2 regions of the Nocardioides sp. JCM 18999 genome follow, and region 1 is predicted to be linked to the other one. Evidence: predicted binding sites of a transcription regulator. Region 1 holds the regulator's gene; the other holds the start of a gene.

Region 1 (4,926 bases):
GGACGGACCTCGAGGTCGAACGACGTCGGGGTCTCGGGGGTGAACTCGTCGGTGACCAGGTCGGCCTCGAGGGTGGGCAGCGTCAGCACCGTGCCCAGGGCCGCGGCCGTCATCGGGACGGTGACGTGGCAGCGCAGCACCGAGCCCTCGCGGGCGAAGACGGCGTGCCGCTCGACCCGGAGCTCGACGTACAGGTCGCCGGCGGGCCCGCCGCCGGGGCCGACCTCGCCCTGCCCGGTGAGCTGGAGCCGGGTGCCGTTGTCGACGCCGGCGGGGACCTTGATCGTGATCGTGCGGCGGGTGCGGACGCGGCCCTCACCGCTGCAGTCGCGGCAGGGATCGGGGATGATCGTGCCGAACCCGCGGCACGCTGCACACGGGCGCAGGGTGCGGATCTCGCCGAGGAAGCTGCGCTGGACGTGGGCGACCTCGCCCGCGCCACGGCAGCTCTCGCACGTGGTCGGGCTGGTGCCGGGGGCGGCACCGGAGCCCTCGCAGTTGTCGCAGACGACGGCGGTGTCGAGGGTCATCTCGCGGCTGGCGCCGAAGGCGGCCTCGGCCAGCGAGATCTCGAGCCCGATCAGAGCGTCCTGGCCGCGGCGGGTGCGCGGGCGCGGGCCCCGGCCCTGACCGCTGCCGCCGCCCTGGCCGCCGAAGAAGGCGTCCATGATGTCGGTGAAGGAGAACCCCTGGCCGGCGGCACCGAAGCCCCCGAAGCCACCCATGTCGCCACCGCGGTCGAACGCCGCCCGCTTCTGCGGGTCGCTCAGGATCTCGTAGGCGTGGGAGATCTCCTTGAACTTCTCCTGCGCCGCCTCGTCCGGGTTGACGTCGGGGTGGTACTTCCGCGCCAGGTTGCGGTAGGCCTTCTTGATCGTCGCGTCATCGGCGTCACGGTCGACGCCGAGGAGCTCATAGGGGTCCATCGGTGTGTGCAATCTCTTTCTGGATCAAGCTTCGTCGAGGATGCGGGTGACGTAGCGGGCGACGGCGCGGACCGCCGCCATGGTGCCGGGGTAGTCCATCCGGGTCGGGCCGACGACACCGAGCATGGCCAGCGCGTCGTCGGGCGGGCCGTAACCGGTGGCGACCACGGAGGTCGACGACAGCTGCTCGATCGGGCCCTCGGCGCCGATCCGCACGGTCAGGGCGCCGCTGGTGTTGGCCTCCCCCATCAGGGTGAGCAGGACGACGTGCTCCTCGATCGCCTCGAGCAGGGGACGTACGGCGGAGTCGAAGCTGTCGCCGTACCGGGCGAGGTTGGAGGCGCCGGCGATCGCGATCCGCTCGTCGGAGCGGTGGTCGCTCATCGCGTCGACGAGGACGTCGGCGAGCACCTGCGCGTGGGTGGCCTGGGCCGGCGGCAGGTCGTCGGGCAGGGCGCGCAGTCCCGCGACGGCGTCCCCGATCAGCGCGCCGCTGGCGGCGTTGTTGACCTGGGAGCGCAGCGCGGCGAGCTCGGTCTCGCCGACCTCGACACCGAGGTCGACCACCCGCTGCTCGACGCGTCCGGTGGAGAGGATGAGGACCGCGAGGACGCGGCTCGGGGACAGCGAGATCAGCTCGATGTGGCGCACCGTGGAGCGCGACAGCGTCGGGTACTGGACGACGGCGACCTGGTGGGTGAGCTGGGAGAGCAGCCGGACGGAGCGTCCGACGACGTCATCGAGGTCGACCGCCCCGCTCATGAAGTCGGTGATCGCGCGCTTCTCGGCCGGGCTGAGCGGCTTGACGCCGTCGAGCTGGTCGACGAACAGACGGTAGCCCTTGTCGGTCGGGACGCGGCCGGCGCTGGTGTGCGGCTGGGCGATGTAGCCCTCGTCCTCCAGCGCGGCCATGTCGTTGCGGACCGTGGCCGGGGAGACACCCAGGCCGTACCGCTCGACCAGGGCCTTTGACCCGACCGGCGTCTCGGTGGCGACGTAGTCCTGGACGATGGCCCGCAGCACCGCGAGTCTGCGCTCGTTCTGCAACCCACACCCCACGATCCGCTCGGCCCCGGTTGGCACTCACCTGTTCTGAGTGCCAAGCCTACCGTGGCGACCATCCCGCGCCGAGTTGTGAGTGTTCGGGTGTCGAGTTGGGGGTTCTGGGGCACCGAGTTGCGGGTTCTGGGGCGCCTCGGCGGTTCAACGGCTGTGACAGGAGTGACTGCTGGGAGGATGGGGGCATGGCTGACCGCTACGGCTCCGACGTGCTCAACACCGACTGGCGCGCGCCGCGCAACGGTCGGGCGGTGGAAACACCGGCCGAGATCGGGGCCGTCGTCGAGGAGGTCAGCACCGACTGGGTCGGCGAGATCGTCGCGGTCGACCGCGACCTGGGCACCCTCACCCTGGAGGACCGGCGCAACCGACGTCGGTCGTTCCCGCTCGGCCCGGGGTTCATGCTCGACGGCAAGCCGGTCATCCTGACGCCCCCGGTCCGCGCGGCGGCACCGGCGGGTCCGAAGCGAACGGCGTCGGGCTCGATCGCCGTCCCGAACGCCAAGGCCCGGGTGGCTCGTGCGAGCCGGATCTTCGTGGAGGGCCGGCACGACGCCGAGCTGGTGGAGAAGGTCTGGGGCGACGACCTCCGGATCGAGGGTGTCGTCGTGGAGTTCCTCGGCGGCGTCGACGACCTGGCCGACCACCTGCGTGACTTCAAGCCCGGCCCCGAGCGGAAGGTCGGCGTCCTGGTCGACCACCTCGTCCCCGGCTCGAAGGAGTCGCGGATCGCCCAGGGCATCCTGCGCTCCCCCGTCGGTCAGCACGTGCTGATCGTCGGGCACCCGTTCATCGACGTGTGGCAGGCGATCAAGCCCTCCCGGATCGGCCTCGAGGCCTGGCCGACCGTGCCGCGCTCGATCGAGTGGAAGAAGGGCATCTGCCAGCACCTCGGCTGGCCGCACCGCGATCAGGCCGACATCGCCCGGGCGTGGCAGCACCTGCTGAGCAAGGTCCGTTCGTACGACGACCTCGAGCCGGCGCTGCTCGGGCGGGTCGAAGAGCTGATCGACTTCGTCACGGTGGACTGAACCGCCTTTTTGCTGCCCCTCCCCGTTGGTCGAGTGCCGCCGAGCGAAGCGAGACGGCGTATCGAGACCTTCACGGTTCTGTCGGTGGCCTCGTCTACAGTCGTTCATAGGTGAAGCAGTAGTCCAGGACATGCCACCTCCACGATGAGGTGCTCCAGTCGTCCCGGTGATCGCTCACCAGTCGCGAGGGTCAGTAATTGCCACCATGTGGCCTCCAGGAGCGGCGACCACCACGGCCAACCGGCTGTGGTCTGCGTCGTCTGCCCGGAGGTGATCAAGGTGAGCGTGGTCCAGTCCTCGCACCCCAGCCTTCTTGCGGTCAGTCGCGCTCGTGAAGCCGTCGCCTTGGCTGGCCAGCGCGACCCGATCTTCCTCTCCCCTTCCGAGCACGCCACCCTGCTGCGCGAGCTGGTCGCCCTGAACTCCCAGGTCGCCGAGCTCCAGGCCCGGGTCACGGTGGCGGCCGCGCCGTCCGGCGTCGATGACGGCACCGGCACCCACGACGTGACCGCCTGGATCGCCGGCGCGCTTGGTCTGGGGCATGCCCAGGCCCGCAACGCGGCACGGCTCGCCGAACGACTCGACACGCGCGCCGCGGTCGCCGAGGCGATGCGTGCCGGGACGCTGACGGTTCCCCAAGCCGACGTCATCACCCGTTCCCTCGACGCTCTCCCCTCCGACCTCGATCCGTCACTGGTGGCCCAGGCCGAGTTTCACCTGGTCGCCCTGGCCGAGGACCACGGCCCGAAGGAGCTCCGCATCCTCGGACGCCGGATCCTCGACGTCGTCGCCCCCGACATCGCCGAAGCCCTCGAAGCCCGAGCGCTTCAGGACGAGGAACGCACAGCGCGGGAGAAGACCCGCCTCTCCCTCCGATTCCCGGGCGACGGCACATTCGCCCTCACCGCAGTGGGCCCCGAGCTCAGCGGGATCCGGCTCGCCAACTTCCTCAACGCCATCGCCAATCCCCGCCGTCACTGCGACGAGGACGAACACGGTGGGGACGTCGACGAGGTAGCCCGCAAGCTCCCCCACGCCCGCAAGCTCGGCCAGGCCTTCTGCGAGCTGCTGGAACGGATCGACCCCAAGGCGCTGCCCGATCACGGCAGCATGAGCACCGAGCTCATCATCACCATGAGCCTCGAGGACCTCCGCACCGACCTCGCCACCGCGACCGTGCTCGGCCCCGACGGCGCCACCCCGATCAGCGCCTCCGAGGCACGTCGCCTCGCCTGCAACGCCGGCATCATCCCCGCCGTCCTCGGCACCAAGGGCGAAGTCCTCGACCTCGGCCGCAGCGCGCGCCTCGCCACCAAGGCCCAGAAGAAGGCCCTCATGCTCGCCCACGCGACCTGCCAAGGCGAGCACTGCGACACCCCCGCCGCCTGGAGCGAGGTCCACCACCTCAAACCCTGGGCCGAAGGCGGCCCCACTGATCTCAAGTACCTCGTCCTGGTCTGCAAACGCGACCACGACCGCATGCACAACCCAGGGCTCAACCACGAGCTACTCCCGGACGGCACCATCCGATTCACGAGACGTTGCTAGCGGCCACGAATGAAACAGCACACGGGGCGCATACGACCCAATAGGTGCGGCACGGCGTATCCGCATCCCAGCATGACACCAGCGCCACTCCTGGGTGGCGCTCACGCCACACCACAGGACAAGCCGCGCTTATGGCCGCGAGAGGCGCATCGGAAGCCGGACCGAGAACCCGCTCATGGCTCCCTTCTGTGTCAACAGGCTGCTGGAAGGGCTGGTTTAGGGTCGGTGGTGACGGGTCCGGGAAGTGGCTTGTCCGAAGAGCCGGTGTTGGGCTGTGAGCCGGTCGCGCTGGAGACAGAGTCGTTGCCTAGGTGCCCTCCCGGGCCCGTCGCCGTGCTCTTGCTGAGGTCGTCGACCAAGAC
Region 2 (4,926 bases), 680 kb from region 1:
GGGTCGGGCCGATCGAGCGGAACATGCCGAGCGAGGACAGGATCAGCGTCATGAAGGCGACGAACACGGCGCCACCGGCGGAGAAGATCGCCTCACCGGCACGCTCGACGGCGTACTCGACCGAGTGCTGGTGGTCGTAGCCTTCACGGATCCGCTCGCGGTAGCGGAACAGGTAGAAGAGCACGTAGTCGGTGCCGACACCGAAGAGCACCACGATCATCATCACGCTGGTGGAGTCGTCGGCCTGCAGACCGAACCAGTCGGTGGCGAAGGCGACCAGGCCGGTGGCGACCTGGGACAGGAACACAGCGATCAGGTAGATCGGCAGGGCGGTGACCGGACCGCTGCGGAAGATCAGCGACAGCAGCAGGATGATCAGCACGATCGTGGCGATACCGACGATCGCCTCAGCCTGGGAGCCCGACTGCGACTGGTCGTAGGACTGGGCCAGGTTGCCGGTCACACCGGTGCGCAGGTCCGTCCCCTCGATCGCCTGCTTGAGGTCGTCGCGCAGCGTCTTGATCTGGTCGAGGTCGTCCTGGTCCTGGCCGGTGACACCCTCGGCGAGGTCGAGGTTGACGATCACGGCCAGCTTCTCGGGCGCGGTGATCGGCTCCTCGATGGCGCTGAAAGCGTCACCGAGCTCGAGGTTGTCGCTGATCGCGGCGATCTTGGCGAGGTCCTCGTCCGTGAGCGGCTGGTCGTCGGGCCGGTCGAAGACGATCGTCGCGCCCACGTCCTGCTTGGACGGGAACGCGTCCGCCATCAGGTTCGTGGCCTTGATCGACTCGTAGTGCTTCGGCAGGAAGTCGGCCTGGTCGGTGACGCTCTCCGTCTTGGGATGGAAGGCGACCACGACGGCGGTCAGCACGATCCACCCGGCGATGATGAACCACGGGCGACGGGCCGCAAGACGGCCGAGGGCAGCGAACATAGGCAAAAATCTACCGGGAATCTGAGAATGCTCAGCACCACCGGTCGCCGAATCCACGTGATTCAGGACGCAATCAGGGAGAACCCTGAGAGCTACAGGGGTTCCACCGAGAAGCAGCGTCCCTCGCCGGCCACCCGGGTCAGCACGATCGTGGCCTCATTGGACCCCTGCAGGGAGAGGGCCTTGCGCAGCTTCTCCGGTACGACGGCCACGGCACGCTTCTTGATCGTCAGCCGCCCCACACCTCGCTCACGCAGTGCCGCGCGCAGCTGCTTCTCCCGGTACGGCAGCTCCTCGAGCACCCGGTAGGACGAGGCGAACGGGGTCCGGAACGCGGAGTCGGAGGTGACGTAGGCGATGTGTTCGTCGACCAGGCCGCCGTCGACCCCGGCGGCCACCGCGGTGACCAGGCCGGCCCGGATGACGGCGCCGTCGGGCTCGTAGAGGAACGACCCCATGTCACGCACACCCTGCTCGCCCGGGTCGTCCTCGTCGGTCAGGGTGGCCAGGCCGCCGGAACCGATCACGGTCGCCCGGCGCCGTACGGTGGCGAGACGGCCCGACCACAGCGCCGCCTCCTTGACCTCGCCTCGGTCGCTGACCCACTCGCCCTCGACGCCGTCGGGGATGAGCGCGTGGTCGATCCCGGGCGCGACCTTCACGCAGGCGTCCCGGTCGAAGAGGGTGGAGACCCAGTCCCACGGCGGCGTCCAGCCGTCGGTCGCCAGCTCGCGCCCCTTCGCCGCGTTGTTGCGGCGCCGGGCCGGGTCGGCGAACGCGACGGTGAAACCGGAGTGGTCGACCCGGGTGGCGTCGGCCTCGGAGACCGCTCCGGGCAGTCCGAGGGCGTCGAGGTTGGCGCGTGCGACGGCGACCCGCTCCGGGTCCAGGTCGATCCCCGCCGCGGTGATGCCGGCCCGCGAGACGGCGATCAGGTCCCCGCCGATCCCGCAGCCGAGATCGATCAGGGACGCCGCCTCGAACGCCACCAGCCGCGAGGCCCGGTGCTCGGCGACGCTCAGCCGGGTGGCCTGCTCCAGGCCGTCGGGGGTGAAGTACATCCGCTCGGCGAGATCGCCGAACTTCGCCACCGCACGGCGACGCAGGTCGACCTGGGTGCAGGCCACGGCGACGCGTTCGGCGGAGGCCTCGGCGCGCAGCCGGGTCTGGGCCGCGAGCGGGTCGAGGTCGGCCAGCTCGGTGGCCGCGGTGAGGAGACGCTGGCCCTCGGCCGTGAGCAGCCAGGTGAAGGCGTCGAGGTCCACAGGAGGAACCTATCGGTGAAGCTATCGGGACTCGCCTAGCACTCCATTGCATCGAGTGCTAACGTCGCTATTGGCACTCTCGTGGTGAGTGTGCCAATTCAGACGTGAACGAAACGCGCGAAGGAGTCGGCATCGTGTCGATCAACATCAAGCCTCTCGAGGACCGCATCATCATCAAGCAGGTCGAGGCTGAGCAGACCACCGCGTCGGGCCTCGTCATTCCCGACACCGCCAAGGAGAAGCCGCAGGAGGGCGAGGTCCTCGCTGTCGGCCCCGGTCGGTTCAACGAGGACGGCGACGAGCGCATCCCGCTCGACGTCAAGGTCGGCGACAAGGTCATCTACAGCAAGTACGGCGGCACCGAGATCAAGTACGGCGGCGAGGACTACCTGATCCTCTCCGCCCGTGACGTCCTCGCCATCGTCGGCTGAGGTCTCTGATGCCGAAGATTCTTGAGTTCGACGAGCAGGCTCGCCGCTCGCTCGAGCGTGGCGTCGACGCCCTGGCCAACGCGGTCAAGGTGACGCTCGGTCCGAAGGGTCGCTACGTCGTCCTGGACAAGAAGTGGGGCGCTCCGACCATCACCAACGACGGTGTCACCGTCGCGCGTGAGATCGAGCTCGACGACCCGTTCGAGAACCTGGGTGCCCAGCTGACCAAGGAGGTCGCCACCAAGACCAACGACGTCGCTGGTGACGGCACCACGACGGCGACGGTCCTGGCGCAGGCGCTGGTCCACGAGGGCCTCCGTGCCGTCGCGGCCGGCACCAACCCGATGGGCCTCAAGCGCGGCATGGACCTGGCGGCGCAGGCCGTCTCGGCCAAGCTGCTCGAGACCGCCAAGCCGGTCGCCGAGAAGTCGGAGATGGCGTCCGTCGCCACGATCTCCAGCCGTGACGAGCACATCGGCGAGCTGCTCGCCGAGGCGTTCGACAAGGTCGGCAAGGACGGCGTCATCACGGTCGAGGAGTCCTCGACCCCGACGACCGACCTCGAGTTCACCGAGGGCATGCAGTTCGACAAGGGCTACATCTCGGCGTACTTCGTCTCCGACCCGGAGCGGATGGAGGCCGTCCTCGACGACCCGTACATCCTCCTCGTCCAGGGCAAGGTCTCCTCGATCCAGGAGCTCCTGCCGCTGCTGGAGAAGGTCATCGCCGCCGGCAAGTCGCTCTTCATCATCGCCGAGGACGTCGAGGGCGAAGCCCTCTCGACCCTGGTCGTGAACAAGATCAAGGGCACCTTCAACGCGGTCGCCGTCAAGGCTCCCGCGTTCGGTGACCGCCGCAAGGCGATCCTCGAGGACATCGCGATCCTCACCGGCGCCCAGGTCGTGGCTCCCGAGGTCGGGCTCAAGCTCGACCAGGTCGGCCTCGAGGTGCTCGGCACGGCCCGCCGGATCGTCGTCTCCAAGGACAACACCACGATCGTCGACGGTGGCGGCGACGCCAACGCCGTCAACGCTCGCGTCGGCCAGATCCAGGGCGAGATCGCCAACAGCGACTCCGACTGGGACCGGGAGAAGCTCCAGGAGCGTCTCGCGAAGCTCGCCGGTGGCGTCTGCGTGATCAAGGTCGGGGCTCACACCGAGGTGGAGCTCAAGGAGAAGAAGCACCGGATCGAGGACGCCGTCTCCGCGACGCGCGCCGCGATCGAGGAGGGCATCGTCGCCGGCGGTGGCTCCGCGCTCATCCACGCCGTCTCCGTGCTCGAGGGTGACCTCGGCCTGAGCGGCGAGGAGGCGATCGGCGTGCGCATCGTGCGCAAGGCCGCCGAGGAGCCGCTCCGCTGGATCGCCGAGAACGGTGGCGTCAACGGCTACGTCGTGACCACCAAGGTCCGCGAGCTCGGTGCCGGCCAGGGGTACAACGCTGCCACTGGTGAGTACACCGACCTCGTCGCCCAGGGCGTCATCGACCCGGTCAAGGTCACGCGCTCCGCGCTGATCAACGCCGTCTCGATCGCCGGCCTGCTGCTCACGACCGAGACCCTGGTCGTGGACAAGCCGGAAGAGGAAGAGCCCGCTGCTGCGGGTGGCCACGGCCACGGCCACGGTCACTGAGAAGTACCACTCGAACGGCGTCGGACCTCGGTCCGGCGCCGTTCGCCATTTCATGAAATATTGAGGCAATCTCCGTCCGGCAGACTGTGGGCATGCTGTGGAGAATCCGCGCCACGATGTCCGACCAGCCCGGCGCTCTGGCCACCCTCGCGCTCGCGTTCGGCGAAGCGGGGGTCAACATCCTCGCCCTGCAGGTGTTCCCGGGGATCGAGGACGTGACCGACGAGATCGTGGTCCGTGCGCCCGAGGGTGCCGACCTCGCCGGGATCCTGCGCGGTGCCGGCGCCAGCCACGTCGTGGTGCAGCCGTGCACCGAGTCCGCGCTCTCGGACCAGCCCACGCTCTACGTGCGCGCCGCCCGCGCCGTCCTCGAACGACCATCCTCCTTCCCGGAGGTGGTGGCCCGCCTCTTCGACGCCGAGCCCGACCCGGTCGACGGCCAGCCCGGCGAGATGGCCGAGTTCACGGTCGGTGACGTGCGCGTCGCCGTGCACCGGACGGCGCCCTTCACCTCGACCGAGCAGGCCCGCGGCGAGGCGATCGCCGGCCTGGTCAGCGACGTCCTGGCACGCGAGCACGAGACGGCGGTGCTCGCCTCCAACGCCGGCGGTCGACGTCTCGGGGCGGGCGCGACCCCGGAGTTCAGCGCCGACGGGGCCAGCGTG

Evidence for each region. The regulator HrcA, encoded in region 1, represses chaperone genes, less so after heat shock. The targets are predictions, from matches to a motif close to TTGGCACTCGNNNNNNNCGAGTGCCAA.
Region 2: groES (co-chaperone GroES) is a predicted target of HrcA. The motif match lies at 2,235-2,261, and genes of this name have one in related genera.

Annotation. Positions count from the first base shown of each region.
Region 1 covers NZ_AP043887.1:2,023,863-2,028,788, forward strand. Annotated here, with positions in the region: gene dnaJ (molecular chaperone DnaJ) at 1-926, opposite strand, end outside; gene hrcA (heat-inducible transcriptional repressor HrcA) at 951-1,973, opposite strand; gene ACZ5J1_RS09825 (DUF3097 domain-containing protein) at 2,171-3,016, shown strand; gene ACZ5J1_RS09830 (HNH endonuclease signature motif containing protein) at 3,296-4,564, shown strand; gene ACZ5J1_RS09835 (transposase) at 4,756-4,926, opposite strand, start outside.
Region 2 covers NZ_AP043887.1:2,698,887-2,703,812, reverse strand. Annotated here, with positions in the region: gene ACZ5J1_RS13315 (MMPL family transporter) at 1-934, opposite strand, end outside; gene ACZ5J1_RS13310 (class I SAM-dependent methyltransferase) at 1,027-2,199, opposite strand; gene groES (co-chaperone GroES) at 2,334-2,630, shown strand; gene groL (chaperonin GroEL) at 2,639-4,261, shown strand; gene ACZ5J1_RS13295 (GNAT family N-acetyltransferase) at 4,354-4,926, shown strand, end outside.